Regions from separate parts of the Xanthobacter variabilis genome, predicted to be linked through region 2. Evidence: predicted binding sites of a transcription regulator. Region 2 holds the regulator's gene; each other region holds the start of a gene.

Region 1 (7,272 bases), 1.4 Mb from region 2:
CGTCCCGCACCAGCTCCACCAGCTGCTTGGAGACGCGGGCGGATTCCTCGTTCTCCATCAGCGATTGGCGGCGCTTGGGCTGCTTGATCTCACCGGCGCGGGCGAGCAGCGTGTCAAGGTCGCCATATTCATTGATGAGCTGGGCGGCGGTCTTGATGCCGATGCCGGGCACGCCCGGTACATTGTCGGTGGAATCGCCGGCCAGGGCCTGCACGTCCACCACCTTTTCCGGTGGCACGCCGAAATATTCCAGCACCTCCGCCTCGCCGATGCGCCGTTCCGGCCGCGCGCCGCGCCCACCGCTCTCGCCGGATGCGGGGTCATACATGGCCACATGGGGGCCGATGAGCTGCATCAAATCCTTGTCGGCGGAGACGATGAGCACTTCCGCCCCCGCCTTCACGGCCTGGTCGGCATAGGTGGCGATGAGGTCGTCGGCCTCGTAGCGCGCCTGCTCCACCGGCACCAGGCCGAAGGCGCGCACCGCCTCGCGCATCAGCGGGAATTGGGGAATGAGCTCGTCCGGCGGATCGGAACGGTTGGCCTTATAAGCGGGGTAGAGCGCCTTGCGGAAGGAGTCTTCCGACTTGTCGAAGATGATAGCGAGATGAGTGGGCTTGATGCCCACCGCACCGTCGCGCACAAACTGGAACAGCTTGGTGCAGAACAGGCGCACCGCCCCCGTGGGCAGCCGGTCGGAGCGGAAATTATACTTCCGGTCCTGGTTGATGGACTGGAAATAGGCCCGGAACACGAAGGAAGAGCCATCCACCAGGAACACATGGTCTCCGGGCTGAATGGGGCGGGGCGAAGGGGACATGGCAGGAATCCGTCGTGGCGCCGGGCGGCGCGGGGCAAAGCGCCGCGCACGATGCCCCACGCCAGACTTCCGAACAACCCTGCAGGTCGCGCAGCCGCCCCGCGCCCGTCATCCCGGCCCCTCGCATCTGAGGCGAGGCCTTGAGCCCCGGACACAGCGACATTTGTGGACGGACATTCAAGGAACGGGGATCCGTCGAACGCACGTTCCCTTCCCGCATGCGGGAGAGGATCAGGGAGGGGCAGCAAGACCGCCCCTTCCGCGAAACACAACCTTCAAGCGCAGTGGTGCTTCGAGACCCCGCCCTTTCGCGTCCTTGCGTCCCGCGTTCGTCGCGGGCATCCGCTCCCCCCGCAACCGGGAGAGGGGCGGCGTCAGTGCCCGAGCACGGCGAGCAGCAGCAGGGCCACGATGTTGGTGATCTTGATCATGGGATTCACCGCCGGGCCCGCCGTGTCCTTATAGGGATCACCCACGGTGTCGCCGGTGACGGCCGCCTTGTGCGCTTCGGACCCCTTTTCGTGGCGCACGCCGTCCTTGTCCACAAAGCCGTCCTCGAACGACTTCTTGGCATTGTCCCAGGCACCGCCGCCGGAGGTCATGGAGATGGCCACGAACAAGCCGGTGACGATGACGCCCAGCAGCATGGCCCCCACCGCCGAGAAGGCCGCCGACTTGCCGGCCACCCCGCCGCCCGCCACGACATAAATGGCGAAGAAACACACCACCGGCGAGAGCACCGGCAGCAGCGAAGGTACGATCATCTCCTTGATGGCGGCGCGGGTGAGCATATCCACGGCGCGGGAATAATCGGGCTTTTCGCGGCCGGCCATGATGCCCGGCTTTTCGCGGAACTGCCGGCGCACCTCTTCCACGATGGCGGAGGCGGCGCGGCCCACCGCAGTCATGCCCATGGCCGCGAACAGGAAGGGCAGCAGCCCGCCGAACAGCAGGCCCACCACCACATAGGGGTTGTCGAGGGAGAAATTGGGCGTGACGCCCGCGAAATAGGTACCCTCCCCCGCCTGGGAGATGAAATATTTCAGGTCCTGGTTATAAGCCGCGAACAGCACCAGGGCACCGAGGCCCGCCGAGCCGATGGCATAGCCCTTGGTGACCGCCTTGGTGGTGTTGCCCACCGCGTCGAGGGCATCGGTGGACTGGCGCACCTCCTTCGGCAGGCCGCTCATCTCGGCGATGCCGCCCGCATTGTCGGTGACCGGGCCGAAGGCGTCGAGCGCCACGATCATGCCGGCCAGCGCCAGCATGGTGGTGGCCGCGATGGCGATGCCGAACAGGCCGGCAAAGCCATAAGCCGCCAGAATGCCGGCGATGATGACGAGGGTCGGCAGCGCCGTCGCCTCCAACGAGACCGCGAGACCCTGGATGATGTTGGTGCCATGCCCCGTCACCGAGGCCTGGGCGATGGACACCACCGGGCGATGGCCCGTGCCCGTATAATATTCGGTGATGACGACGATGGCCGCCGTGACCAGCAGCCCGACGACGCCGCACAGGAGCAATGCGGTGCCGGAAAACGCCGCCCCCTCGATGGGGCCGAAGCCGGGAATGAGCCAGGTGACCACCGCCAGGGCGATCACCGAGAGGCCCGCCGTGCCCAGCAGCCCGCGATAGAGCGCGCCCATGATGGTGGAGTTGGGCCGCAGCTTCACGAAGAAGGTGCCGGCGATGGAGGTGAGGATGCAGGCCGCGCCGATGGCCAGCGGATAGAGCTGCATCGCATGCAGCGTCGCCGGAGTGGCGGCGAAGAAGATGGCGGCGAGCACCATGGTGGCCACCACCGTCACCGCATAGGTCTCGAACAGGTCCGCCGCCATGCCGGCACAGTCGCCGACATTATCGCCCACATTGTCGGCAATGGTGGCCGGGTTGCGCGGGTCATCCTCGGGAATGCCCACTTCCACCTTGCCCACCAGGTCGCCGCCCACATCCGCGCCCTTGGTGAAGATGCCGCCGCCGAGCCGCGCGAAGATGGAGATGAGAGAGGCGCCGAAGCCCAGCGCCACCAGCGCGTCCACCACCGTGCGGCTGTTCGGCGCAAAGCCCAGGCCGGCCGTGAGCACCAGGAAATAGACGCTCACCCCCAGGAGGGCGAGGCCCGCCACCAGCAGGCCCGTCACCGCGCCGGCCTTGAAGGCGAGATCCAGCCCACCGCCAAGGGAGCGCATGGCCGCCTGGGCGGTGCGCACATTGGCCCGCACCGACACATTCATGCCGATGAAGCCGGCCGCCGCCGAGAGCACCGCGCCGATGGCGAAGCCCGCCGCCACCAGCCAGCCCAGGAACAGGCCGACCAGCACAAAGATGACGACGCCCACCGCGCCGATGGTGAGATATTGCCGCCGGAGATAAGCCGCCGCCCCCTCCGCGATGGCGGCGGCGATCTCCTGCATGCGGGCCGATCCGGGATCGGCCTCCATGAGGCTACGGACCGCCCAGGCCCCATAAGCAATGGCCAGAAGGCCACAGGCGATGATCGGCAGCAGAGCCAGCATGGGGCCTCTCCTCAAGGGTTTCCGAGTCTTCGTTATTATACCAGCGAGTGTGTGTGGGAAGACGACAGCCGGCAAGGCCCCAGCCTCGCGCTGCGGTAGAGTTGCCGCTCACATGCCGCAGCGCGCCATCCGCCGCCCGATGACGGACCGGAGCCATCGGCCCACCGCGTGGCGCAGTCAGCGCGGAAACGTTCGCCAGAAGCGGCAGGGTGCCCTCAGCCATCCGCCGGCTCGCGGGATGGGTGGCTCAGGGCTCCCGCGGAAGCACTCCCGCACCAGCCTTTGCCTCGCCCCGCCGCGCGCGCCGCATCGCCGGGATTGACGGCGAGCCCCGCGTCCCCTAACCCCTGCGCCTTCATTCCCGGACATCGCCCCAACTTTCGAGAAGCCGCCGCGCATCATGGCCGAGACCGCGCAGAAGTCGCCCCGCATTTCCTTTGTTTCCCTCGGCTGCCCGAAGGCGCTGGTGGATTCCGAGCGCATCATCACCAGCCTGCGCGCGGAGGGCTATGAGCTCACCAAGAGCCATGCGGGGGCTGATCTCGTCATCGTGAACACCTGCGGCTTCCTGGACAGCGCCAAGGCGGAGAGCCTCTCGGCTATCGGTGAGGCGCTGGCGGAAAACGGCAAGGTGGTGGTCACCGGCTGCATGGGCGCGGAGCCCGACCAGATCACCGCCGCCCATCCCGGCGTGCTGGCGGTGACCGGCCCCCAGCAATATGAAAGCGTGCTCGCCGCCGTGCACCAGGCCGTGCCGCCCCAGCACGACCCGTTCCTGGACCTGGTGCCCGACCAGGGGGTGAAGCTCACCCCGCGCCATTATGCTTATCTGAAGATCTCGGAGGGCTGCTCTAACCGCTGCACCTTCTGCATCATCCCCAAGCTGCGCGGCGACCTCGTCTCGCGCCCGGCCGGCGAGGTGCTGCGCGAGGCGGAAAAGCTGGTGAAGGCGGGCGTGAAGGAACTGCTCGTCATCTCCCAGGACACCTCGGCCTATGGCCAGGACCTGCGCTATGCGCCGAGCCTGTGGAAGAGCGCCGATGGCGACAAGGAGGTGGCCACTCGCTTCCTCGACCTTGCCGCCGCTTTGGGCGATCTCGGCGCCTGGGTGCGCCTGCATTATGTCTATCCCTATCCCCACGTGGACGCGGTGATGGACCTGATGGCCGCCGGCAAGGTGCTGCCCTATCTGGACATTCCCTTCCAGCACGCCAGCCCCTCGGTGCTCAGGCGCATGAAGCGCCCCGCCTCCCAGGAAAAGACCCTGGCCCGCATCCAGTCCTGGCGCGAAAAGGTGCCGGACCTCACCTTGCGGTCCACCTTCATCGTCGGCTTCCCCGGCGAGACGGAAGACGAGTTCCAGGAGCTGCTGGACTTCCTGCAGGAAGCCGAGATTGACCGCGCCGGCGCCTTCAAGTTCGAGCCGGTGGCGGGGGCGGTGGCCAATGGGCTCGAAAACCCCGTGCCGGAAGAGGTGAAGGCGGAGCGCTACGATCGCTTCATGCGCGCCCAGCAGGCGGTTTCCGCCCGCCGGCTGAAGCGCAAGGTGGGCACGCGCCAGCAGGTCATCATCGATCAGGTGACCCCCTTCGGCGGCATCGGCCGCACCAAGGGTGACGCGCCCGAGATCGACGGCACGGTGAAGGTGACCGCCCGCCGTCCGCTGCGGGTCGGCGAGATTACCTCAGTGAAGATCGAGAGCTCCGACGCCTACGACCTTTCGGGCACCGCCACCGGCTTCTGACGCCTCGCAGGCCGGCACCGGAAGAGCCGCGCCGGCATCGCGCCGTAGCTCTCCCGCGACAGGCGGGTGAAATCGGCCTGTCGCTTCAGCCCTCGATCATTGTTGCATTGCACAAGCTGGGCCATTCGATTTAGGGTCTGCAGCCTTTCTCGAAGCGGCATCTGCTCAGGTCATCCGTTCCCAAACCCAGGGGCGGGTTGGGGCGCGGTCAGGCAGGTCCGCGTCGCGACACCTGTGAGTTTCCGCCGCGGAGCATTTGCATGTCTGTCCTTATCGGGCTGCTCGCCGGTCTCGGCTTCATTTTCATCGGCACGCAATTTCTCACCGCCAACATGAAGCAGGTGGTGGGTCCGGGCTTCCAGCGCCTCGTCGCGCGGGCAACGGGCCATCCGCTCCGTGCCTCGCTGGTGGGCGTGCTCGCGGGGGCAACCATCCAGAGCACCAATGCGGTGACGTTCATCGTCATCGGCCTGGTCTCGGCCGGGGCGGCCACGGTGCGCAATGCCATGCCCATCGTCACCTGGTCCTATGCGGGCTCGACCCTGCGGCTGCTGCTGGCGTCGTTCGACATCGACCTCGTCATCATGAGCGGCATCGCGCTCATCGGCTTTGCCTATCTGCTGGGCTATGACCGTGATGCGCGCTACCGCAACTTCGTCGCGGCCATGCTGGGCCTGTTCCTGCTGCTCTATGGCGTGCAGCTGACCACTGACGCTTCCAGCTCGCTGCGCGACTCCGAAACGCTCAAGGCGGTCCTGTCCTTCGCCGACCAGTTCTATTTCTGGGGCTTCATCGCCGGCACCGCGCTCGCGGCCGTGGTGCAGGGGCAGACGGTTTCGGTGATTGTGGTGGCGCTGGCGGCGGCCGGCGTGCTCGCCATCGACCAAACCTTCCTCATCGTGGTGGGCGCCAATCTTGGTTCCGGCATCATGACCCTGGCGCAGGGGTCGAGCCTGAAGGGCACGGCGCGCCAGCTCAATCTTTACCAGCTCGTGCTCAAGCTGGTGGGCACGGCCATCCTGCTGCCGCTGCTCACCATCGAGCACTATACGGGTATCCCCCTCATCCGCGCCTTCGTCACCGATCTGACGGCGGATGCCGCGCTGCAGGTGACGGCGGTGCACTGGCTGTTCCAGATCGTCTCGGCGGTGGCGGCCTCCGCCTTCAACGGCCCGCTGTTTGCCCTCATCGAGCGCTGGAGCCCGCCGACCGCCACGGAGAACCTGAGCAAGCCCATGTTCATCACCGGCTATGCGGAAAGCCAGTCGGTGACGGCGGTGACCCTGGCCGAGCAGGAGCAGCGCCGCCTGGTGCGCCGCCTGCCCCACTTCCTCGACCAGGTGCGGAACAATCCCGGCGCCACCGCGGACGACGACGAAACCACCGCCAACGCCGCCAACGCCTCCCCCAAGGATCTGCGGCAGGCCGGCGACGAGCTGGCCCGGGACATCGACACGTTCCTGAAGCGGGCCCTGCAGAATCCCGGCGCGCCCACCGAGCAGGACGCGCTCATGGGCCTTTGGAACTGCAACCAATATGTCCATGGCCTGCATGCCGCCCTTGGCTCCATGGCCAAGACCCTGGCGGATCTCGCCAAGATCCCCGAGGTGGCGCCGACCGCCGCAAACCTCGCGGAGGCGACCCACGCCATGCTCACCTCGGTCATCGCGGAACTGGAGAGTTTCGACGAGAATTCGGTCGACATGATCCGCGCCCTCACCGCCGAGCGGTCCGATGTCCTGCGCAAGATGCGTGAGGAGCTGATGGCCCGCGCGCCCAATGTCGCGCCCGAGCAATGGCAGATGCTGTGGCAGGCCATGGACCATCTCGAGCAGACGGCATGGCTGCTGCGCCGCCTCACCGCCAACCTGGCCGCAGGCCCCATGGGCGACGCGGTCCGCCGTCGCGCAGCCTGAGAAGCGCCGCAGGCAAGCCTCGGCACGAGAGACGCCGCAAACCACGCCCCCCGCGGGCACGCGGCGGCTCCGGATTCCAGCGGGCTTGGGCGATGGGGTCGCCATCACGTATGCCCCTCAGATTCGAGAGCATCGAAAGAGGCCCTACAAATTCACCCCGGCTGACGCCCGCCTCCGTTCGCCCAAGCCCGCTGGAAGCCGGAGTCACAGCAGGGGCACACCGCTCTTCAAGGGAGCGGAAAGTCCTTAAAGGTCAATTGTATAAGGCAGATAGAA
Region 2 (7,272 bases):
TGTCATCCCTGTGTCATGGCGGGGTCATAGAACCTTGCCTCGCACGGACTAGAAGTTCGTAGCCCAGTGTTGCGTCACGGCCGGGGCCAAAGCGTGCCATTCCAGCGCATCGTGGATGCGCGGTATTCGGTGCGGTTTTTGGGGGTCCCGGGGTCGTCGGGCAGCAACGACATTGGCAAGGAGAGAAATCGTGAAGCTCACCACTGCTCTCGGCGCATTCGCCGTGACCGGCATGCTGTTCGCTGGCAGCGCTCAGGCCGCTGATTTCACCGGCGCCGGCGCCTCCTTCCCGGCCCCCGTCTACCAGGCCTGGGGCATGAAGTATAAGGAGAAGACCGGCAACGCCCTGAACTATCAGTCCATCGGCTCCGGCGGCGGTCAGAACCAGATCATCAACCGCACTGTGGACTTCGGCGCCTCCGACGCCACCGTTCCGGCCGAGAAGCTCGCCGCCAACAAGCTGCTGCAGTTCCCGACCGTGATCGGCTCCGTGGTCGCCACCGTGAACGTCGAGGGCATCGCCACCAACCAGCTCAAGCTGACCGGCCCGGTGCTCGCCGACATCTATCTCGGCAAGATCACCAAGTGGGACGACAAGGCGATCGCCGACCTCAATCCCGGCGTGAAGCTGCCCTCGCAGGCCATCGTGCCCGTGTACCGTTCGGATGCCTCCGGCACCACCGCCATTTTCACGTCCTACCTCTCGGCCGTGAGCCCGGAGTGGAAGTCCAAGGTTGGTTCCGCCACCTCCGTGCAGTGGCCGGCTGGCGCGGGCGCCAAGGGCAATGAGGGCGTGACCGGCAACGTGAAGAACACCAAGGGTGGCGTCGGCTACGTGGAGTTCATCTACGCCGCCGCCAACAACCTGGTGGTGACCCAGCTGCAGAACAAGGCCGGCAAGTTCGTCGTGCCCGAGACCAAGGCTTTCGAGGCGGCCGCTGCCGCCGCCGACTGGGACAATGCCAAGGACTTCGCCGCGTCCATGATCGACGCTCCGGCCGAGACCGCCTGGCCCATCGTCAGCCCCACCTATGTGCTGCTGCCGAAGGACCCCAAGAACGTCGAGACCTCTCGCGTGACCATGCAGTTCTTCTCCTGGGCCTACGGCAAGGAAGGCCGTGAGATGGCGGAGAAGCTCCACTATATCCCGCTGCCGGAAGCGGTGGTGAAGCGGGTCGAGGAAGCCTTCAAGAAGGAAATCCTCACCCCCGAAGGCAAGCCGGTCCTCTGATCCGGCTTTGAGCAAAACGCCTTGCTCGCGCTTCGGCGCGGGCAAGGTTTCGGGTGAGCGGGCGGCCCGTGCGGGAGCTGCCCTTCGCCAGATGACGGACGCTGCCAGGTAATGGGCGCTCGTCCGTTGGTTGAGTCCGAGGTGCGCGGCGGCTGTCCGTCGGGGTGCCCGGTGCCAGTCATGTCCCCACGCAAGGTCCGCGGCCCGGTTCGATCGGGCGCGTGCGAGGTCGCAACTCAAGGTCGCCCAAGGCGGCGCAGGGATGGGCATCAGATGGAAGCGACGATGGACGGTTTGGGGTCGGCTCCGGTCGAACCCATCAGCAAGGCCAAGGGAACCGGCAGGATCGCCGATCCCATCTTCGTGGCCCTGCTCTGGGGCAGCGGCATTTTCGTCCTGATCCTGCTTGGCCTCATCATTGCCGAGCTGTTTCAGGGTGGCCTTCCCGCGCTGCAGCACTTCGGCCTCGAATTCATCTGGACCGCCAGCTGGAATCCGGTGACCGAGAATTACGGCGCCCTGGTGATGATCTATGGCACGCTGTTCAGCGCCGTCATCGCCGTGGTGGTCGCGCTGCCGCTGTCGTTCGGCATTGCCTTCTTCCTCACCGAGATCGCGCCCCAGAGGCTCAAGCAGCCCATCGGCGTGGCTGTGCAGCTGCTCGCCGCGGTGCCCTCGATCATCTACGGCATGTGGGGCTTCTTCGTCATCGTCCCGCTCATGGCCGCCTATGTGCAGCCGCCGCTCATCGACACGCTCGGCCAGCTGCCGCTCCTCGGCCTGCTGTTCCAGGGTCCGCCCCTCGGCTCGGGCATGCTCACGGCTGGGCTGATCCTGGCGGTGATGATCCTGCCCTTCATCACGGCCATGTTCGTCGAGACGCTGGAATCGGTTCCGCCCATGCTGAAGGAATCCGCCTACGGCGTCGGCGCGACGACCTATGAGGTCTACAAGAACGTGTCGGTGCCCTACGGCCGCACGGCCATGGTGGGCGCGATCATGCTCGGCCTCGGCCGCGCCTTGGGCGAGACCATGGCGGTGACCTTCGTCATCGGCAATGCCACGCGACTGTCGGCCTCCCTGTTTGCGCCGGGCGCGACCATTGCGTCCGCCATCGCCAACGAGTTTCCGGAAGCCCAGCTCGGCTCGCTGAAGCTGACCTCGCTGCTGCAGCTCGGCTTCATCCTGTTCGTCATCTCCTTCATCGTGCTGGCACTGTCCCGGGCGCTCGTGCGCTCCCGGATGGATTGATCCGGGAGTCGTCACCCATGGCATCGCTCGCCGCTCGCCGCTCCAAGGACGCCGTCGTGAAGGCGCTCTCGACCGGCTTCGCGTTTCTCGCGCTGTTCCTGCTCGGCTGGATTCTCTGGACGCTGCTCGCCCGCGGTCTGCCGGCGCTCAGCTTCTCGGTGTTCACCAATGTCACCGCCCCGCCCGGGCAGAATGGCGGCCTCGCCAATGCCATCGTCGGGTCGCTGATCCAGGTGGGCATCGCCATGCTGATCGGCGCGCCCATCGGCATCTTTGCCGGTACCTTCCTCGCCGAGAACGGCAAGGGCACGAAGATCGCCGCGGCCGCCCGGTTCGTGAACGACATCCTGCTGTCGGCGCCGTCCATCCTAGTCGGCCTGTTCATCTACACCCTGCTGGTGGTGCCGTTGGGTGGCTTCTCCGGCTGGGCCGGCTCGCTTGCCCTCGCCATCCTGGTGATCCCGGTGGTGGTGCGCACGACCGAGGACATGCTGAACCTGGTCCCCGTTGGCCTGCGCGAGGCGGCATTCGCCCTCGGTGCCCCGCAGTGGAAGGTGGTGATGTTCATCACCTGGCGCGCGGCGCGCGCCGGCATCGTCACCGGCCTGCTGCTCGCCATCGCCCGCGCGGCCGGCGAGACGGCGCCGCTGCTGTTCACCTCGCTCGGCAACAATGCCTGGTCGCTGGACCTCAACAGCCCCATGGCGAGCCTGCCGGTCGCGATCTATCAATATGCCGGCAGCCCCTTCGATGATTGGGTGGCTCTCGCCTGGGCGGGTGCGCTCATCATCACCGTGGGCGTGCTGGTGCTGAACGTCGTCTCGCGCCTCGTGCTGTCGCGCGGCCATTGAACGAACACGGGCGCGTCACCTGCGCGATGCGCCCCGCTCTTCCGCCCGGCGCCCTTGGTGCCGGGCCGCACAGGACCCAAGCCCGGCTGCCCCCGGGCGACCCAAATCTAGTGAGGCTCAGATGACGTCTGCGGTCGATCCGTCCATCAGCATCGCCACCTCGGTCGCGGCCCGGCCCGATGCGCCGCCCGCGCCGGTGAAATTGAAGGTGGAAGGTCTTCAGTTCTACTATGGCCAGAGCCATGCGCTGAAGAACATCAACTTCGAAATTCCCGAAAAGCGCGTCACCGCCATGATCGGGCCTTCCGGTTGCGGCAAGTCCACGCTGCTGCGCGTGTTCAACCGGATGTATGACCTTTATCCGGGCCAGCGCGCGGAAGGCCAGGTGCTGTTCGACGGCGTGAACATCGTCGGCAAGGAGCTGGATTCCACGGTGGTGCGCAGCCGCATCGGCATGGTGTTCCAGAAGCCCACGCCCTTCCCCATGTCCATCTATGACAACATCGCCTTCGGCGTGCGCCTGCATGAGAGGCTGAACAAGTCGCAGATGGACGAGCGTGTGGAATGGTGCCTGCGTAAGGCGGCCATCTGGGACGAGACGAAGGATCGCCTCAACACCTCCGCGCTCGGCATGTCCGGCGGCCAGCAGCAGCGCCTGTGCATCGCCCGCACCATCGCGGTGCGGCCCGAGGTGATCCTGCTGGACGAGCCCACCTCGGCGCTGGACCCCATTTCCACCTCGAAGATCGAGGACCTCATCGACGAGCTGAAGCGCGACTTCACCATCGTCATCGTGACCCACAACATGCAGCAGGCCGCGCGCTGCGCCGACATCACCGCCTTCTTCTATCTGGGCGAGCTGATCGAGGTGGCGCCTTCGGACGTGATCTTCACGAACCCGAAGGAAATCAAGACGCGTGACTACATCACCGGCCGCTTCGGCTGAGGCCAGGGGAATGGTACAGATGCCCGATCATACCGTCACCTCGTTCGACGTCGAACTCAAGGACATCGGCCGCAAGGTCGTGGAGATGGGAGGCCAGGCGGAGCGCCTGGTCGCCGACGCCGTCACCGCCCTCATCAAGCGCGACATCAGCGTCGCCCAGAAGGTGGTCTCCCTCGACGCCGGCATCGACCAGGTGCAGCGCGACATCGAGGACAAGGCGGTGCTCGTCATCGCCAAGCGCCAGCCGGTGGCCAGCGACCTGCGCGAGATCGTCGCCGCAATCCGCATCGCCAACGACCTGGAGCGCATCGGCGACCTGGCCAAGAACGTGGGCAAGCGCGTCATCGCCATCGAGGGGGAATATCACCCCCAGAAGCTGGTGCGTGGCGTGGAGCACATGTCTGACCTGGTGCTGGAGCAGCTCAAGGAGGTGCTGGACGCCTATGCGGGCCGCAACGAGAGCAAGGCGCTCGACGTGTGGGGCCGCGACGACGCCATCGACACCATGTACACGTCGCTGTTCCGCGAGCTTCTGACGTACATGATGGAAGATCCGCGCAACATCTCCGTGTGCACGCATCTCCTGTTCTGCGCGAAGAATATCGAGCGCATGGGTGACCATGCGACCAATATCGCCGAGGTCGTCTACTACATGGTGACCGGTCAGGTGTTGCCGGAGAGCCGCCCGAAGGCGGACGCCTCCAGCGACACCACCGTGGCCTTTCCTGGCCGCACGGCGTGAGTTTGAGCTCGGCGGCGGGGCCCTGGCTCCGCCGTCGGTCCGGTGTCGCGGGAATGGCGCCCGGCGACCGAATGTTCGACATGGGTGAGAGACTGTGCCGGCGCGTATTCTGATCGTCGAGGATGAGGAGCCGCTCACCCTTCTGCTCCGGTATAATCTGGAGTCGGAGGGCTATGCGGTCGAAAATGTCGGCCGCGGCGATGATGCCGAAACGCGGCTGCGCGAAAGCGTGCCCGATCTCGTCATCCTGGATTGGATGCTGCCGGGCCTGTCTGGCATCGAGCTCTGCCGCCGGCTGCGGACCCGGCCGGAGACGGAGCGTCTGCCGGTCATCATGCTCACCGCCCGTGGCGAGGAAACCGAGCGCGTGCGTGGCCTCGCCACCGGCGCGGACGATTATGTGGTGAAGCCCTTCTCCGTTCCGGAGCTGCTGGCCCGGGTGCGCGCGCTGCTGCGGCGGGCGAAGCCGGAACATGTGGCGACGCTGCTGCGTGCCGGCGACATCGAGCTCGATCGGGAAACCCATCGTGTCCACCGCGCCGGGCGGGAAGTGCATCTGGGCCCCACCGAGTTCCGGCTGCTGGAATTTCTCATGCAGAGCCCCGGCCGGGTGTTCTCGCGTGAGCAGCTTCTGGACGGCGTGTGGGGACAGGATGTCTATATCGACGAGCGGACCGTCGATGTGCATGTGGGGCGGCTGCGCAAGGCGATCAATCGCGGGCGCCAATCCGACCCCATCCGAACCGTGCGCGGAGCTGGCTACTCGTTCAACGAGATGTTTGCCCGCGCCCACTGAGCGCTGCGACACGTCTTCCCTGCTTTGGCAGGGGACGGCGTCAGAGGTGTTTCGCGCGACGAAACGTGCGCGCCGCGCGAGGGTGCGCTTTAAATCATTGATTTAGAGCTGTGTCGCAAGTCCGAGAAACGCTCGGGAGTGTATTCCGCCCGCGAGACTGTATCCGGCGCGTCGAAAGACCAAAATGCGCAAAAGTCCGGAGATGTTGCCGGCTGCGCTGGCGCTTTGATGTGAATGCCGGCGCCTCATGCGGCAACAAACACTGCGCTTTTCACTGGCCGTCAAAAGTGGTGCTGGTGGCCGGCCGCCTCGGCAGGCGCCGCGCTTTGCTGGATTTAGGCCCGGCGAAGTCCGGACGCAGCCAAGCCTTCAAGATCCCGAAACCAGCGGCGCCCGCCCGAAGGGCAGGCGCCGTATGGGAGGCTCACAGATAGGCAAGCCGGCGATCGCGCCGACGATCCTGCACCGGCTGGTAGGCGATGCGGGCGTGATGGGTGCAATAGGGCATGCCCGGATTGCTCTTGGCACCGCAGAAATAGAAGCTGTCGGTGCCTGGCTCTCCCACCGGCCAGCGGCAGGTGCTCTCGGTCAGGTTCATGATGGTGCAGCGCTGGCCCATGGGGACGACGTTGCTGTTGGTTTCAGGCGCCGGCGCGGGGGCGGGTGCCTCCTCCGGCATGTCGTCGATATCTGCCGCAAGGGCCGTGTTGCCCTGGGTGATCGGGCGCTGGGGCCGGGGCTGCTCGCGCTGGCCCTCGGGCCGCGCCGCCGGGCGCTGCGGGCGCACCGCCGGCGTCGCCGTCTTGGCGCGGCCGGACAGGCCGAGGCGATGCACCTTGCCGATCACGGCATTGCGCGTGATGTCACCCAGCTCATTGGCAATCTGGCTCGCGGAGAGGCCTTCGCTCCAGAGCTTCTTCAAGAGTTCGACGCGCTCGTCATTCCAGCTCATCGCTCTTCTCCATCTGCCGCATCTTCTCGGCGCCGGATATGCGGCACCGTATTTCCGCCGTGGCGGCAGCACCGCCATGCTGCCAGAGACGACTCGGACTCCCTCCTCGGCCCCACATGCGCTCCGCATGCAGAAGGTTAACAACCTATGGGTCCCAGGAAGCTCAGTCGCACGAGATCTCGTAGGCGACGGTCAGCACGCTACAATATGCCCTGCGCGAGCGACAGAGTCGGTTAACGTTCTGACGCCGTTTTCCCCAGTTCCTTGGCGTCCGCCCGCCGCTGCGCGCCGTGAGCGCCTGCCCGGCGGAAGATGCGTGGAGAAATGTTGACCTCGCGCGCGCGATCATTAGTATTCACGGGTGTCGGGCCGCTCCCCCGCTGGGGCGGCCCTTTTTAATTCTCGCTTGTCCGGGGCCTGCGCCGCGAAGGCGATGGCGGTTCTTCTGGTCCGTCATTGCGGCGCTTCCACGGCTCAAGCGCGCGTTCGCTCCATCTTCCGGA
Region 3 (7,272 bases), 550 kb from region 2:
AGCTGCGACATCGGCGGCCACCCGGGTCAGCGCGGCATGATTGGCGAGCCCCTCGGGCTTGCGCGCGATGGCGGTCACCTCGTGACCACGGGCGAGGGCCTCAGCCACGATGCGAGACCCCGCCATGCCAGTGGCCCCGAGAACGGCAATCTTCATGACATGCTCCCTATCTCCACGCTCCCGCGCATCAATCCCGCAAAGCGGCGGGACGCGACGGATCGCGCGGAGCCGATATGGTTCCCATTGAGAACCATATCCCTATCAGGAACCTGGTATAAAGAAGGCACCTTCCGAACACGAGGTAACGCCGGAGGAACCGATGGCCCCGCGCAAGGCACCCGTCCATGAGAGGGCTCAAGGCCAAATGGCGCCGCTCCAGCCGCCTGAAGCCGCCACGACCACGAGCCGCGCGCCGGTGACAATCGACACGCAGACCGCAGGAGGCTGCCCGACCCGTGATGTGCTCGACCGCATCGGGGATACCTGGAGCGTGCTGGTTGTCCTGAATCTGATTGCCGGCCCCTGCCGCTTCAATGCGCTGCGCCGGCAGGTCGGCTCGGTCTCGCAACGCATGCTCACGGTCACGTTGCGCGGCCTGGAGCGGGACGGGATGGTGGCACGCACCGTGTTCCCGACCACTCCGCCCCAGGTCCAATATGAGCTCACCCCCCTGGGACGATCCCTCGCCGGGGTCCTGGAGAGCCTGAATGGATGGGCCCATGAGCATTCGGGTGAAGTGGCGGCAGCCCGCCGCCACTTCGATGCCAGGACGGCGTGAAGCGGCGAGCCGCCCCACCGCGTGCGCCCGAAAAGCGCAGGCGCTTCAGGCGTGCGCCTTGGCGCCGCGCCAGCCTTCCACCACGCGCAGCTCGCCCTCCAGGCGGTCGACAGTGATCCGCCCCCGGCCGAGATAGACGGCCCCGGCCACCCCATCCACGGAAAGCCAGTCGCCTTCGCTGATCCGGGTGTCGCCCACACGGGCCTCGCCCGCCTCCGGTTCCACCGCGAGTTCGACACAGCCGGCGACGCAGGGCTTGCCCATCTGGCGCGCCACCAGCGCCGCATGGGCCGTACGCCCGCCCACGGCCGTGACGATGCCGGCGGAAACCGAGAAGCCGGCCACGTCCGAGGTCGATGTGTCGGGCCGCACCAGGATTACCGGCTCGCCGCCATCGGCCAGGCGCTGGGCGCTCCGGGAAGAAAAGGCCGCGCGCCCCACCGCCACGCCGGCGGAAGCGCCGGTGCCGAGCACCAGCGGCTCGCCCACATCGGTCAGGCGCGCTTCCACCAGCATCTCAGGATCCAGCGCACCGACACGCTTGAGGCCTTCCTCGGGCGTGATGACGCCCTCCCGGACGAGATCGATGGCGATGCGCAGGGCCGCCCGCGGCGTGCGCTTGGCGGAGCGGGTCTGCAGCATCCAAAGCCGCCCGTCCTCGATGGTGAATTCCACGTCCTGCACGTCGCGGAAGGCCCGCTCGAGGGTCACCAGGGTCTCGCGCAGGTTCCTGGCGGCCACCGGCACCACGCGCCCCAGGGCCGCCTCGGTCTGCGGCGAGCGGGAGCCGGACACCACATCCTCGCCCTGCGCCTCGAACAGCACGTCGATGACCGGCTCCGGCGCCCCGCTGGAGGGATCGCGCGAGAAGGCGACGCCCGAGCCGGAGGTCAGGCTGCGATTGCCAAACACCATGGCCTGCACCGTCACCGCCGTGCCCTCGAGATATTCCAGGCGCTCCAGCGCGCGATAGGTCCGCGCCCGCTCGCCCATCCAGGAGCGGTAGACCGCCTGGGCGGCGGCCTCCAGCTGCGCCATCGGGTCGGCGGGGGCGGCGTCCCCATCATCGTCCAGGGCCTCGGAATAGGCGCGGGCCAGGCGTTCCAGGGCCTCGCCGTCGAGCTGCTCCACCCGCCGCACGCCTTCTTCCGCCAGCAAAGCGGCGCGGGGCGCCGAGAGAATCGCCTGATCGATGCCGAGCACGACGGAGGCGAAGCTCTCCAGGAACCGCCGGCGGCAGTCCCAGGCGAAGCGCGGATTGCCGGTGCTGCGGATCAGGCCATGCACCGCCTCAGGCGTGGCGCCCACATCCAGCACCGTGTCGAGCATGCCGGGCATGGAGCGCGCGGCGCCCGAGCGCACCGAAACCAGCAGCGGCTTGCGACGATCCCCCAGCGTGCGGCCGGTGGCCTCCTGCAGAAAGCCGATGCCCTCGGCAAGGCCGGCCCGCAGCTTCTCGCGGGCATCCCCATCGCCCCGCACGATGGCGGCGCACAGGCTCACCGGGAGCACGAAGGCGGGCGGAACGGGCAACCCCAGGGCCGCCATCTGCGCCAGATTGGCCGCCTTCGCCCCCACCGTGTCGGCCGATGGCAGGGTGCCGGGCTCAGCTGGCGCGCGCGTCGCGCCGATGCGCACGATCTTCATGGATGAGCCCTTCCTATTTGGTGAGGTCGGCGAGAACATGGGCATGCAGCAGATGGCCGAAACCGGCGAGCTGGTCGGTGGCCCGCTCCAGCGAGCGGGCCAGCTCCAAGGCGGAGAGGGCCACCTTCATGTCGTAGTCGCCGCGCAGCACCCGCGTGGTCACGGCCCGCTCGGCGGTGTCGCCCTCATGCTCGATCTCGACCAGACGCGCGAAGGCGGCAAGGGCGTCCTCGCTATCCACCCGGTTACCGTCGGGGATCTCGGAGGCCGCGGCCACCCCCATGGCGGCCGCCTCGCTGCCCTCGACCGCGATCCGCGCCAGATGCACCAGCACCTCGGCAAGGTCGGCATCGAACCCCGAGGGCACCAGGGAGGCAATGAAGGCGGCCTGTTCCAGCTCGTCGATGGCCTCCTCGATGCTGTTGGCCAGCCGCTCCACGCCACGGTCGGCATCAAGCCGGGCAATCTCGCCGCGCACTTCGAGGGCGATGCGGTCCGCTTTCTGCTCGATATTGCGGGCCCGCTCAGCCAGGGCATCGCCATCGGTCTCGCGGCCATTGGCGATGGCGTCCACGTGCTGGGCGATGTCCACCGCCACCTCGCGCGCAAGGCCCGCCTGCCGGATCACCACCGCCAGCAGCGCCGTATCCACCCGCTGCAGACGCCACACCAGATCCGCTTCGATGCGGTCGCGGGCCAGCCGCAGCGAGCTGCCGTCGAGCAGCGCCTCTGCGGAGATGCGCAGGACGGATTGAAGGAAGCTCACCGCCGCCTCGCGGCCCAGCACCGCATCGAGCCGCTCGCCGAAGCCGATGCGGGTGGGCGCGGCATGATGCACCGCCGTCGCCACCAGCTCGCTGCCGCCGAGCTCCAGGAAGGCGCGATGGCCCACGCGGTTGCGGGCGCCCCATTGCAGAATGCGCAGCGCGTCCGCCTTCGGCACCCAGGTGCGCAGCACCTTGCGCGCCTTGTTCCAATCGATGAGGAACACCAGCGCCGCCCCAAGCGCTTCCAGGAAGGCGAAGCGCTTGGCCTCGTCCGCATCGGTCAGGCGGCCGGACACGAGATAGAAGACGCCGCCTTCTGCGAGCCCTTCCGCATGGTGCGCGTCCAAGTCGCTCCAGCGCGCCGGAAAGTCGTCGAAGCAGGCGACGAAAAATTTCGCGCGCGGGCGATGCACGTCTGAATACGTCACGCTGACCGTGTCGTTCTCCACCACGATCACCACCACATGAGCGTCGGTTTCGCCGATGTCGTTCTGGATGGTGAGCCGCGTGCCGGAACGGGTGGCGATGGTGGCGAGGCCCGGATGGTCGAACTTCAGCCGCCGGGTCGCCTCCACCCCGCGCATGAACGCCTCCACCGCCGGCCGGTCCTCTGGCTGAAGGCCATAGACATGGGCCCCCGCCACCACCTCCTCGGCGTGGGTCGCGGCGAGCTGGTTCAGCTCCTTGTGCAGATCCATGATGAGGCGATGCAGGCTGTCTCCGCCATTGGCGGACAGGCTGGAAAGCGTCAGGATCTCGGCTTCCGACAGGGTGTCGCTGTGGCCAAGGGCGGTGTTGGCGCGCAAGGCCGCGAGGCGTTGCTGGGCGGCCTCGCCCGCAGCGGCATCACCCGCCGCCACGGCCCGCGCCATGGTCGCCACATCCTCCCACACGCCGACGCCCAGCGCCCCGATGCCCGGCGCGCTGACATCGCTGGCCGCCGCGCGGCCCGCCCGTGTCACCAGCGCATCCATGGCCACCGGGTCGAGGCCCACCTGCCGGCATTCGTCGCCCAGGTCGAAGCGCTGCACGGCAGGGGCCCGGGCGTGGCGGCTGGCGTCCTGCAGCACGCTGAGCCGCACCTTCACGCGATCATTGGCCTTGAGGCCCTCCGCGATGAGGGACGGCAGGAGAATCTCGCCCTGGCCGAGCTCCTCGACGATCTGGGATTTCATCATCATCTCCCACCTTTGGCGGCGGCTTTTTGCCGGCCAAGACCGGCGCTACGCACAGGGACGCAGCCATGAACCGCATCCCGGCACATGCGACAGAGACATATCCGCATATGTAGCAATGGCATATGAAATCATAGACGAGATGCGATAAATTTTTTGCGGTATCCCGATCTAGCCTGTCATGAAAACGTCATTGAATGACGTTTTCATAAACATGACTTCATCATTACCTTAGCGGATGTAGTGAATGCCGCCGAGGATCCGCTCCATTTATGCATAGGCCGCTTCCGCTGGGAGAATGCCTTCCGCCAAAATGCGCGAAGGCCGCCCCGGCCCCACGGGCTCAGCCCAGGCGACCAAGGATGTCCCAAGCCACCTTAAGTGGCGCAGCCGCCCCGGCAGGCGGAGGACACTCCCGCCTCAGGCGAAAATGCGGGAACGAAGGACGCGGCAGGCGGATGCCCCTGTCATGGCCGCTCCAGGCGTGCCGTGAGACCCGCCGCCATCGCCCGACACAAACAACACCATGTCCAGGGGGTTACGCCCGCCGGGGGCGCGGATGGGCCTTCGCGTCGTCCGCGCCACGCTGGTGCGCGGCGCCCTTCACCGCATACATGGCGGAATCCGCCCGCGCGAACAGGTCCGTCACGGACGCGCTGCCGCCTTCTCCGCCGCCCGCTCGCGCGATGCCGACGGACGCACCGACGCTGAAGACCTGGCCGAGCGCGCAGATGGGCTTTGCAATTTCCTCCACCGCCGCGCGCGCCCGCCCCTCCAGCCTGGAGACCGCATGTCCGCCGCGCACCAGCACGGCGAATTCGTCCCCGCCGATGCGGGCGATCACCTCCGCCCCGCGGAAAATGCGGCGCAGTCGGGCCGCAACCTCCACAAGGCAGGCATCGCCGACCGCATGACCGTAGGTGTCGTTGACCGCCTTGAAGCCATCGAGATCGACCAGCAGCAGCGCGCACACGGGCCCGCCCGCAGGATCCGCGGCGGACTGGGCAGCAAGCGCCTGCTCGAACATGGCGCGGTTGGCGAGGCCGGTGAGGGCGTCGTGCTCGGCATACTGGCGCAGGCGCTCCATCTGCCGATGATCGGCGGTGATGTCCTGCTTGAGGCCGAAGATGCGCACCGGGGTGCCATTCTCCATCTCCACCTCGGCGGTCACGCGCATCCATTTGAGGGTGCCGCGCACATCCCGAATGCGCACGTCGAGGGTGAAGCCGGTGCCGGTTTCGATGGCCTGCTCGCGCCGGCGTTCCAGCTCCCGGCGCGAGGCATGGTCATAAAGCGGCAGCACGATCTCGCGGGTAATGCGGCTGCCGCGCGGCAGGCCGAAAATGTCATAAACGCCATCGGTCCAGGTGAGCCGGCCGGTGACGAGATCGCACTCCCATACGCCGATCTTGGCCAGCGCGGCGGCCCGCTCATACATCTTCCGGTATCGCTGCTCACCCGCCACATGGGCCCGCGATGCGCGCTCCGCCTGCGCGAGATCGAAGCCGAGCTGGGCCAGGGTGGCGCCATCCAGCCGCGGCGCCAGCAGCGAGGCCGCCACGCGCGCCGCGTCCTCCATGCGGGCGGCGAGTTCGGCCATCCCGATGTCATGGGGCTGCGTGTCCACCGCGCACAAAGCCCCAAGGCCCGCGCCGGACGGCGCGATCAGGGGCACGCTCGCGAAGAAGCGCAGCGGCTCGTCGACCCCGGGAAGCCGCGTGTCGCTATAGGCTGCGCACTCTTGAAGATCGTCGATGGCGAGGCGCTGCCGGAGCGCCGCAGCCACCTCGAACAGATGCGCGGGCATCGCCGTGTCGTCGCCCCCGACCCGCCCTTCGGCATCCACGACCACCTCCCCCTTGCCGGGGCAGGCCAGCACCATGAACCCAACCCCAAGCGCACTGCGCAACAGCCGCAGGAAGGACACGACCTCCTCGCCAATGACAATGTCACGCTCGGGAACGAACAGCCGCATGGCTCAAGACCTTCGCTTGGCGCCGGGCAGCGCCAGGGACATCACGGACGACGCCCATCGCTTACGCCCGCGAACCTCCGGCCACGACCACGGGCGCAGGGGAAAGGCCACCTCGCCGGGGTTCGTCGCTCATGAAGGGTCACGGTCGGGAGTGTACGGAACACGCCGCGTCGTTCAAGGCAAAATAGCTTGTATAATAAACGAAATTCTTGCATCCCGTTGCCGGCGAACGGATTGTGATTAGGTCAAAAATCCGCATTGGCATCCCCATTCCACCAACGCGATAATTCTTCTCCATGCCCCCGATCGACACGAACCGGGAAAGACGGCGGGCGGCCTTTGGCTGGATCCTTTTCGATCCCGCCTGCCAGCCTTATTTCACACTGATCACCACCTTCATCTTCGCGCCCTACTTCGCTTCGGCGGTGGCGCCCACGCCGGCGGACGGGCAGGCCCTCTGGGGCTTCGCCACCGGAGCGGCCGGCCTCATCATCGCCGTGCTGTCGCCGGTGCTGGGTGCGGTCGCGGATGCCTCCGGACGGCGCAAGCCCTGGATCGCCCTCTTCGGCGCCATGCTGATGCTGGGGTCGGGCCTGCTGTGGTTCTCGCCGCCCGGGGACGAAAGCCGCATTCCCTTGATTTTGATCGCGTTCGCGGTGGGCACCATCGGCGTCGAATTCGCCACGGTGTTCAACAATGCCATGATGCCCCGGCTCGCCCCGCCGGAGCAGCTCGGCCGGCTTTCGGGCATCGGCTGGGCGGCGGGCTATTTCGGCGGCCTGATCTCGCTGGCGCTGATGCTCGCATTCTTCTCCACCCAGCCGGACACGGGCCTCACCCTGCTGGGCCATCCCCCCGCCTTCGGGCTGAACGCGGCCGAGCGGCAGGGCGACCGGCTGGCAGGGCCGTTCACCGCCGTCTGGTTCGCCG
Region 4 (7,272 bases), 1.6 Mb from region 2:
CCGCCGACATCAATCCGTCACTGGGATTATCGTCATTCGTCGCAGGGCGCAACGCCACCGAGGTCCGACGAATCAACCAGATGGCGCGCTCGAACAGGCTGGTGGCCAAGAGCAGGCGGCGCGCATCCTCCCCCGCCCCAAGGGAAGCGCCCACCAGGCTCCGGCGGATATCGTTGAGCAGCTTGCTGCGATCGGCGGTCAGGGCGGCGATCACGTCATAATCCTCCGCGCTCGATGCGTCGGCCAGCAGCAGCACGTTCACCCGCAGCGATTCGGAAAGGTTGAAGGCCAGCTGCGGCGGCCGCTCATAGCTTTCCACCACCTCGGCGAAATCGTGCAGCGTGTCCTGCAACACGCAAATCATTTCCAGCAGGGATTGCTGGCTCAGCGCGATATCGAGGCTCTCGCGCTCCGGAGCGCGGCCGATGAGATCGGTCAGGAAATGCTCGGTGGTCCGCGCGATGCTGGCCGCGCCGCGCCACAAGGCCAGGCGCTCGCCCGCGCCCGCGCTTTCCGTCACGTCGAGGTCGGGCAGCAACGTGGGCAGGAGCTGGATCAGCCGCTGGATCTCCCTTTCCGAAAGGTCGAGCGCGGTGGCCGGCGCCTCCATGGCCCGATCATGGATATAGCGCGGCCGCGAGGCGCCATCCTCCAAGGTCGGCGGGCTGAGGCGGATGGCGATCGTCTCGGTGACGCCGCGCCCGAACGCCACCGGAACGGCACCGGCGAGCTGCAGCGCCAGGAACAGCAGCGAGAGCGACACGGCGGGCTGCCCGCCGCCCAGCGCGGACAGCCATTGGGCGGGATCGGCCCCGGCACGCCCCACCGCCAGCCACAGTGCGAGCACGGCCGCGCAGCCGATGGCCTTCACCAGGATATGCACATAGCAGAGCTGCCGCCCCGTGCCCTCAAGCCCGCCGGCGGCGATCAGCGTCGCCAGACCGGAGCCGAGATTGGCGCCCAGCACCACATAGAACGCGCCGTCGAGCCCCATGACCGAGGATTGCAGCAGCGCCAGAACCAGGATGGTTGGCGTGGAGGACGACTGGCTGAGCGCCGCCGCCGCCAGCCCAGCAGCGAAGCCCAGCAGCGGCGAAAAGCCAGCATCGAGCGCCGCCCCCAGCACCGCCGGATCGATGGCTCGCGGCCCCTGCTTGATGAAATCGAGCCCCAGCAGTGCCAAGGCGAGGCCGAGCGCCACCCCCATCCATTCGCGCCACGACGGCCGGCGGTCCAGCCGGAGCTGGAAGCCGAACCCCACCAGCGCCACCAGATAGAGAACCACCAGCCGGAAATCGATGGCGGCCACGAACACCAGCGCCGCCGTTCCCACATTGCCGCCGGCCACCACCGGAATGGCATCACGCGTGGTGAGCACGCCGCCGCGCACCAGGTTGCCGCAGATGATGGCGACCGCGTTGCTCGACTGGGTGGCCGCGCCGGCCAGGGTGCCGGAAAGAAGGCCCGTCAGCGGCGAGCGGGTGGCGCTGCGCAGCATCTGGCGCACGCCCCGACCCGTGGCCTGCTGGAGGTGGGAGGACAGGGACTTGAGCCCCACGAACAGAAGGCCCAGCCCCGCGAGGATTTCCGCCAGAATGGTCATGCGCGCATCGCGGGCTCCCCGGCCCAGAACTCCGGCCACCACAGCCGGACGACTTCAACAGGCCCACCTCAACACGCAGTGTCGCCCAAGCCTCAGGCGGCGGCCTCACGCGATGAGCCCACCCGGTCAGCCTTGCACCGGCGCCAGGGCCGCAGTCGCGACGTGGCCTCAAAGATTTAAAACGGAAGCGATAGCGAGCCGATGTGTCAGTGATGCGACAGCACCGCCCCCGCTATCACAGAACTCCGGACACCACGGACCGCCGCCCGCGCGCCCGCCTTCGCACGCTGGCGCAACGATCATTCCCGTGGCCGGAGCCTCGTGAACCTGTTCGCCATAAGGGGCACGCGCCTTCCCCGTGGCGCAGCACCTCTCCCGCGCGCCAGGGCGGACTGTGGAGGGGAAACGTTGGGGCCCCCTTTCTCCACAGCGAGAGGAAGGGCAGTGCCTTGAAAGCGCGGCATCCGCGCCGCAACTGCTCCCGGCTCTCCCCCACCCAAATGCGCGAGCGGGAACGCGCCCATGGGCACCCTGTCTCTTGAATGCTGGTCAACCCGCGGCGCGAGCGGGCGCGGCCACCAGGGTCAGGTGGTTCTCGTCCCCCTCGCGGCGATAGGTGAGGCTCTCCAGGAAATGGCGCATCAGCTGCACCCCGTGCCCGCCGATCCGCGCATCCTCGATGGAATCGACGGCCTCCGGCTCGGCCAGGGTGGTCGGGTCGAAGGCGACGCCGTTGTCGATGAGATGGACCGCGATGCGCCCCCCCTCCAGGCCATGCACCTCGACGCGAATCAGCGGCTCGCGCGGGGACTGGGCAAAGCCGTAGGAGATGACGTTGGTCAGCGCCTCCTCGACACTGAGCTCGAGGCCGAAACGCATGGCCGGCGGCCAGTCATGTTCATCGGCCAGGTCGCCGAGCCAGGATGTCACCTGCGCGATGGAGGCGATGTCGGCGCCGACCCGCAGCGCAGAAATCAGGGTGTCGGCGGCGGGCGGCATGGTCATGGCCCGCGGCTTAGGTGGTCGCGCAGCAGAAGATTGCACCGCGCCCCAAGCGGGCCGCGCCCGATGCCGGCCGGCGGTGCTGATGGACGCTGACCGCGATGCGCGGCGCCCGGGATGGGATCTCGATCTTCATGTCCGCCGTACTTTCGGAGAGGGACCCCGCGCGCGCAAGGGGCATCGCGACACCCTCAGCGCTCGACTGCCGCCAATCTAGAGCATTTCCCCGGCGCGTTGAATCGCAAAAATGCTCTATGCCGTTGCTTTGGCGGGCCTTCTTCAGGCGTCCTTAAAACGTGGGCGGGCGAACATCACCCCCGGCTCGCCGCCAGGCAGGCGCCGGCGCTCGTAGCCCCGCCAGCCTTCGGCGAACAGGGCGCGCTGGCGGTCGAAATCCCGCGGGTCCACCACCACCACCTGCTCGGGATCGTAGGACGAGCCGTCGCGCAGCATCACGTAGCGCGCATAGCCGCCGAAGAAGAATTCGATGCCGACAATGGGAAAGCCGCCGGCCAGCAGGTTCGACCAGCTCGGCGTATTGATGGGCGCGGCGGTGGAGAACAGCACCATGCCGGCCGGGGCCGAAGCCACACGCTCGGCGATCACCGCGCGCTGGAAGCCACGACCGCGATGGTCAGGGTGCACGGAAGCCCCGGCGAGCCGGCCAATCGAGGTTTCCGGCGGCAGGTTCAAGAGCCGGTGCGGCCCGTCGGCGGGGGTGTGCTCGTGCTGGAGGATGCCATAGGCAACGAGGGCTTCCCCGTCGAAGATCCCCACGGCGGAGCCGCGCCCTTCGGCAACGACGCTCTGGAAATAGCTGCGGCTTTCCGGCTTCACCACCTCGGGGCGGGTGACCGGGCCGATGGCGACACGATGGAGCGCCTCGATGGCATCCACATCGTCCGCACCCAGCGGGCGGGCGTGAACCGACATTGCCGCGGGCGCGGCGCTGCGAGCCGTGGTCACGTGATCACCTCAGCATAATTAAGCATGGCGATGGGCGGATAGACGCCGAGCTGCTTGGCCACCGACATGTTGATGATGAGCGCGAAGCGCTTCAGCGTCTCAATCGGGATATTCTGCGGCGGCACATGATCCACCAGGATCTCGACCGCCTTGGAGCCGGCCAGCTGGCCTACGGAATAATAGCGGCTCACCAGCCCCACCAGGCCCAGCCCCTCCCGCAGGAAGAACTCGGTGGCGCCGAAGGTGGGCAGCTTGGCCTGAAGGGCCGCCGGGCCGACGCGGTCGAAGATGGAGGCGAGGAAGGTATCCGCCGGCAGATACAGCCAGTCGGCCCCCTTCTCCTTCAGGTCGCGCACGAACCCCTCGACCCCGTCGCCGGTGGCGCGGGTGCCGTCCATCTTGAGCGGCTGCGCCAGCACCTCCACCCCGATGCCGGCGCAGAAGGCGCGCATCTCCTCGATGATGACCAGTGAGTTCTTCTCGTTGGGCGAATAGATCACGCCCACTTTCTGGAACGGGCGATAGCTCTGCATGGCGCGCATCTGCACGTCGGTGGGCACCACATGCACGGCGCCGGTGACGTTGCGGCCGGAAGAGGAGAGCGAGGGCGCGATCTTCACCTGCACCGGTGCCGCCACCAGCGCGAACACCACGGGAATGTCGTGCACGAACGGCGCGGTAGGCGGCGCGTCATAGGGCCCCACCACCGCCAGGGTGTTGGGCGTGCCGTAGGTGTAGATGAGGTCCGGTTTGAAGGTGGGCAGCACCTCGGCCAGGATGGGTTTCACCTTGGCCGCATCGCGCTCCACATCGCGGGTGAGGAAGTCCACCGCGATCTCATTGGCGGCGAAATAGTCGCGGAAGCCGCGCTCCACATCGGTCTCGCCCCGGAAGGTGAGCATCAGGATGCGGAACGGGCGGGCCTGGCTGTTGGCGGAAGCGGCCCGCCCGAGCAGGCTCGCAGCCCCAGCGCCCAGGCCCAGGGAAAGAAGCGTACGTCGGTCCATCACACAGGGCTCCCTTCCGAGGAGGCCGCGCGGGTGGCGCGGCGTGAAGCAGACGGCGCGGAAAAGCTGCGTCCCGATAGCGCAAATACCACTGCTCCCGCCACAACCACCGCGCCCATCATGGCGGTTGTAAGCGAAAATCCCACCGCCGCCAGCAGCGCGCCCGCCCCCGCCGGCCCCGCCGCATTGCCGGAACGCTCCACCAGACGGAACAGGCCCAGCACCCCGGCGGAGGAAAAGCCGGAATTGGCGGCCGTATCCGCCACCAGGGCGGACTGGGAGGCGATGGAGAGCGCCTGCCCCAGCCCCAGCATGGCCAGCGCGAACACGATCAGCATCACAGAAGGGTGGAGCGGCACCGCCAGCGCCCCCAGCCCCGAAACCAGCCCGCCCGCCACCACGAATGTCGCGCGGGCGTTCCAGCGGTCGGCCAATGCCGCGAAGATGGGCACCGCCACCACCATCAGCAGCGGATAGATCATCTGGAAACGGCCGATGGCGGCGGAGGAATAACCCTGCCGCTGCAATTCCAGCGGCACCAGCAGCAGGCAGAGGGCCGCGAACAGCAGCTTGGCGGGAAAGGCGCAGCCCACCAGCAGCGCCATCAGGCGCGGCGCGCGGGTGGCCTTCACCAGATCGCCCACCCCGATGCTCACATGGGCGGCGCGGCGCGGCGCGCGCGGCACCACCATCAGCACCACGCCCAGGGCGATGAGCGCCACCACCCCCGAGGCCCCCAAGGCGGCGGAGGTTCCCAGCCGGTCGGCGATGACGCCGCCAATGGGCGGCCCGCACAGGCACGCCACCATGATGGCCCGCACGAACACCGCCAGCGCCGCGCTACGCCCCGCCCCCTGGGAATGATCCACCACATGCCCCTGGGCCGAGACAAACACCAGCGCATAGCCCGCCCCGGACACGATGCGCGCGGCGAGGAACAGCAGGTAATGCTCGCTCACCGCCGCCAGCCCATAGCCGGCGGCCGCCGCCAGCGCGCCGAGCACGAAGCCCGAGCGCCGCCCCAGGCGCTCGGACAGGCCGGCGAACGGAATCTGGCACAGGGCCACCACCGCCATGAAGGCGACGATGGGAAGGCTCGCCGCCGTATCCGGGCTGATGACGCCATCGGAGGGGGCGAGCGACTGGGCGAGGCGCGGCAGGAACGGCCGCGTCAGCTCTTCCGAGAGCATGAACAGGAACAACGCCGGCCGGATGGCCGCCGCCAGCCCGCTCTCGCCCGCCTCGGTCTCACCAATTCCAGTGCGCTGGGAGAGCGCGTCGAGGCGCGCCAACACTGCGGCGTCGCCGCTGGCGCGGGCACGTTCGCGCATGGCTTCGTGCCGTGTGCTCAGGCGCGCCACCTGCGCGTCCACGGGGTCGACAAGGCCCTCTGCCTCGGTCCCGGCGCCGCTGCGGTACAGCGCAAGGCGCCCGCGCGCCAGGGCGCGCACCCGCTGCTCCACCGCGGCCACCGCCTCGATGCCGCGGGTGCCGACCACCAGGGCCACCAGCTCCAGCGCCACCAGCAGCGCCACCACGCCGATGAAGGCCACGTCCACCAGCACCGCCGCCACCTGCTGCCACACCACCGAGGGGTCGATGGTGATGGCGATCTCACCCACGGTCGCGCCCTCGCGCATCACCGGCACCCGCACCACGGTGGGAGCGTCGAGCCCCTGCACGGAGCCGGAGGAGGCGCCCGCGCCGGAGGGCAGCAGCAGCCGGATCTGCGCGAACTCCCCGTTGGCGGCCCGCAGCTCGTCGAAATAGCCGCTCACGCCCACCAATTGGTCCAGCGGAATGCCGGTGGCGTCGGCCCGTTCCACCAGAGCCGCGGCGGAGCGGCCGACGCTTTCCGCCTTCACCAGGATGGCGGGAACAATGGTGTGCTCCGCCGCCCGGTGGGCCCCCCAGGCGATGAGCGCCAGCGCCGCGCACAAGATGAATGCGATGGCAACCGTGATCCCTGCCCGAAGCCCCATCATCGGCCGATCTTTCCTGATGCGCCGGCCAGGGTCGGCGATCCGTGCCCACCCGCGCCGCGCGCGGCAGCCTGCCCCACCAGCTCCTGCCCCACCAGTTCCTGCCCCGCCAGTTCCTGCCCTGCCAGTTCCTGCTCGACCCTGGCATGAGCGCTCTGGGCCTCAGCCAGGGCCGCGCGCGCCGCCGGTGGCCAGCGCGCGGGATCGGCCGCCTTCAGGGCCGCGCGGCGCAGAGCCACCGCCAGGAGCAGGCCGATGGCGATGGTGGCGAGGCACGCCCCCGCCAGGGCCGGCCAGGCGATTCGCCACAGGTCCCGTTGCAGCGCGCCCTCCCCCTCCGCCAGCACCTGCGGGTCATAGCGCAGCACCACCTGCCCGATGGGCGCGTCAAAATCGTTGAGGACCACGCGGCGCACCGAATGGGGCGGCTTCTTCTCCGACGCCGCGCCCACGCGGGAAGCGACGCTGGAGAAGACCACCACGCCGCGCTCGTCCACCAGGTCGATGGACTGCAGCGCCGGCTCGATCCGCGCCTCGCGTTCCAGCAATGCGGGAAGGGTCGCCTGGGCCGGCAGCGCGATGCCGAGGGAGGAGGCCCGCTCCACCACCGCGGCAAGGCGCGATGCCGTCACCGCGAATCGCGCTTCCACCGCGGAGCGGTAGGCATTCACCAGCGTGACGGACGAGAAATAGGCGCCAAAGGCGACGCAGG

The links. Region 2 encodes PhoB, which activates phosphate uptake and scavenging genes when phosphate is short. Its sites were predicted from a motif close to TGTCATNNANCTGTCAT; they were not measured.
Region 1: a site for PhoB is predicted at 5,136-5,152, ahead of V5F26_RS15990 (Na/Pi symporter). Genes of this name have one in related genera too.
Region 3: a site for PhoB is predicted at 4,545-4,561, ahead of V5F26_RS19555 (DUF47 family protein). Genes of this name have one in related genera too.
Region 4: a site for PhoB is predicted at 1,807-1,823, ahead of V5F26_RS09135 (Na/Pi symporter). Genes of this name have one in related genera too.

The regions. Positions count from the first base shown of each region.
Region 1 is NZ_CM195533.1:3,640,155-3,647,426, forward strand. Features, by position in the region: gene polA (DNA polymerase I) at 1-820, opposite strand, end outside; gene V5F26_RS15980 (sodium-translocating pyrophosphatase) at 1,195-3,336, opposite strand; gene rimO (30S ribosomal protein S12 methylthiotransferase RimO) at 3,737-5,080, shown strand; gene V5F26_RS15990 (Na/Pi symporter) at 5,341-6,996, shown strand.
Region 2 is NZ_CM195533.1:498,876-506,147, reverse strand. Features, by position in the region: gene pstS (phosphate ABC transporter substrate-binding protein PstS) at 191-1,231, shown strand; gene pstC (phosphate ABC transporter permease subunit PstC) at 1,505-2,482, shown strand; gene pstA (phosphate ABC transporter permease PstA) at 2,500-3,333, shown strand; gene pstB (phosphate ABC transporter ATP-binding protein PstB) at 3,455-4,279, shown strand; gene phoU (phosphate signaling complex protein PhoU) at 4,299-5,021, shown strand; gene phoB (phosphate regulon transcriptional regulator PhoB) at 5,116-5,817, shown strand; gene V5F26_RS02215 (GcrA family cell cycle regulator) at 6,242-6,769, opposite strand.
Region 3 is NZ_CM195533.1:4,520,097-4,527,368, forward strand. Features, by position in the region: gene V5F26_RS19540 (NAD(P)-dependent oxidoreductase) at 1-156, opposite strand, end outside; gene V5F26_RS19545 (winged helix-turn-helix transcriptional regulator) at 365-778, shown strand; gene V5F26_RS19550 (PEP/pyruvate-binding domain-containing protein) at 824-2,425, opposite strand; gene V5F26_RS19555 (DUF47 family protein) at 2,439-4,373, opposite strand; gene V5F26_RS19560 (diguanylate cyclase domain-containing protein) at 4,906-6,342, opposite strand; gene V5F26_RS19565 (MFS transporter) at 6,639-7,272, shown strand, end outside.
Region 4 is NZ_CM195533.1:2,091,962-2,099,233, reverse strand. Features, by position in the region: gene V5F26_RS09135 (Na/Pi symporter) at 1-1,603, opposite strand, end outside; gene V5F26_RS09130 (ATP-binding protein) at 2,153-2,608, opposite strand; gene V5F26_RS09125 (GNAT family protein) at 2,885-3,571, opposite strand; gene V5F26_RS09120 (ABC transporter substrate-binding protein) at 3,568-4,578, opposite strand; gene V5F26_RS09115 (MFS transporter) at 4,578-6,563, opposite strand; gene V5F26_RS09110 (hypothetical protein) at 6,560-7,272, opposite strand, start outside.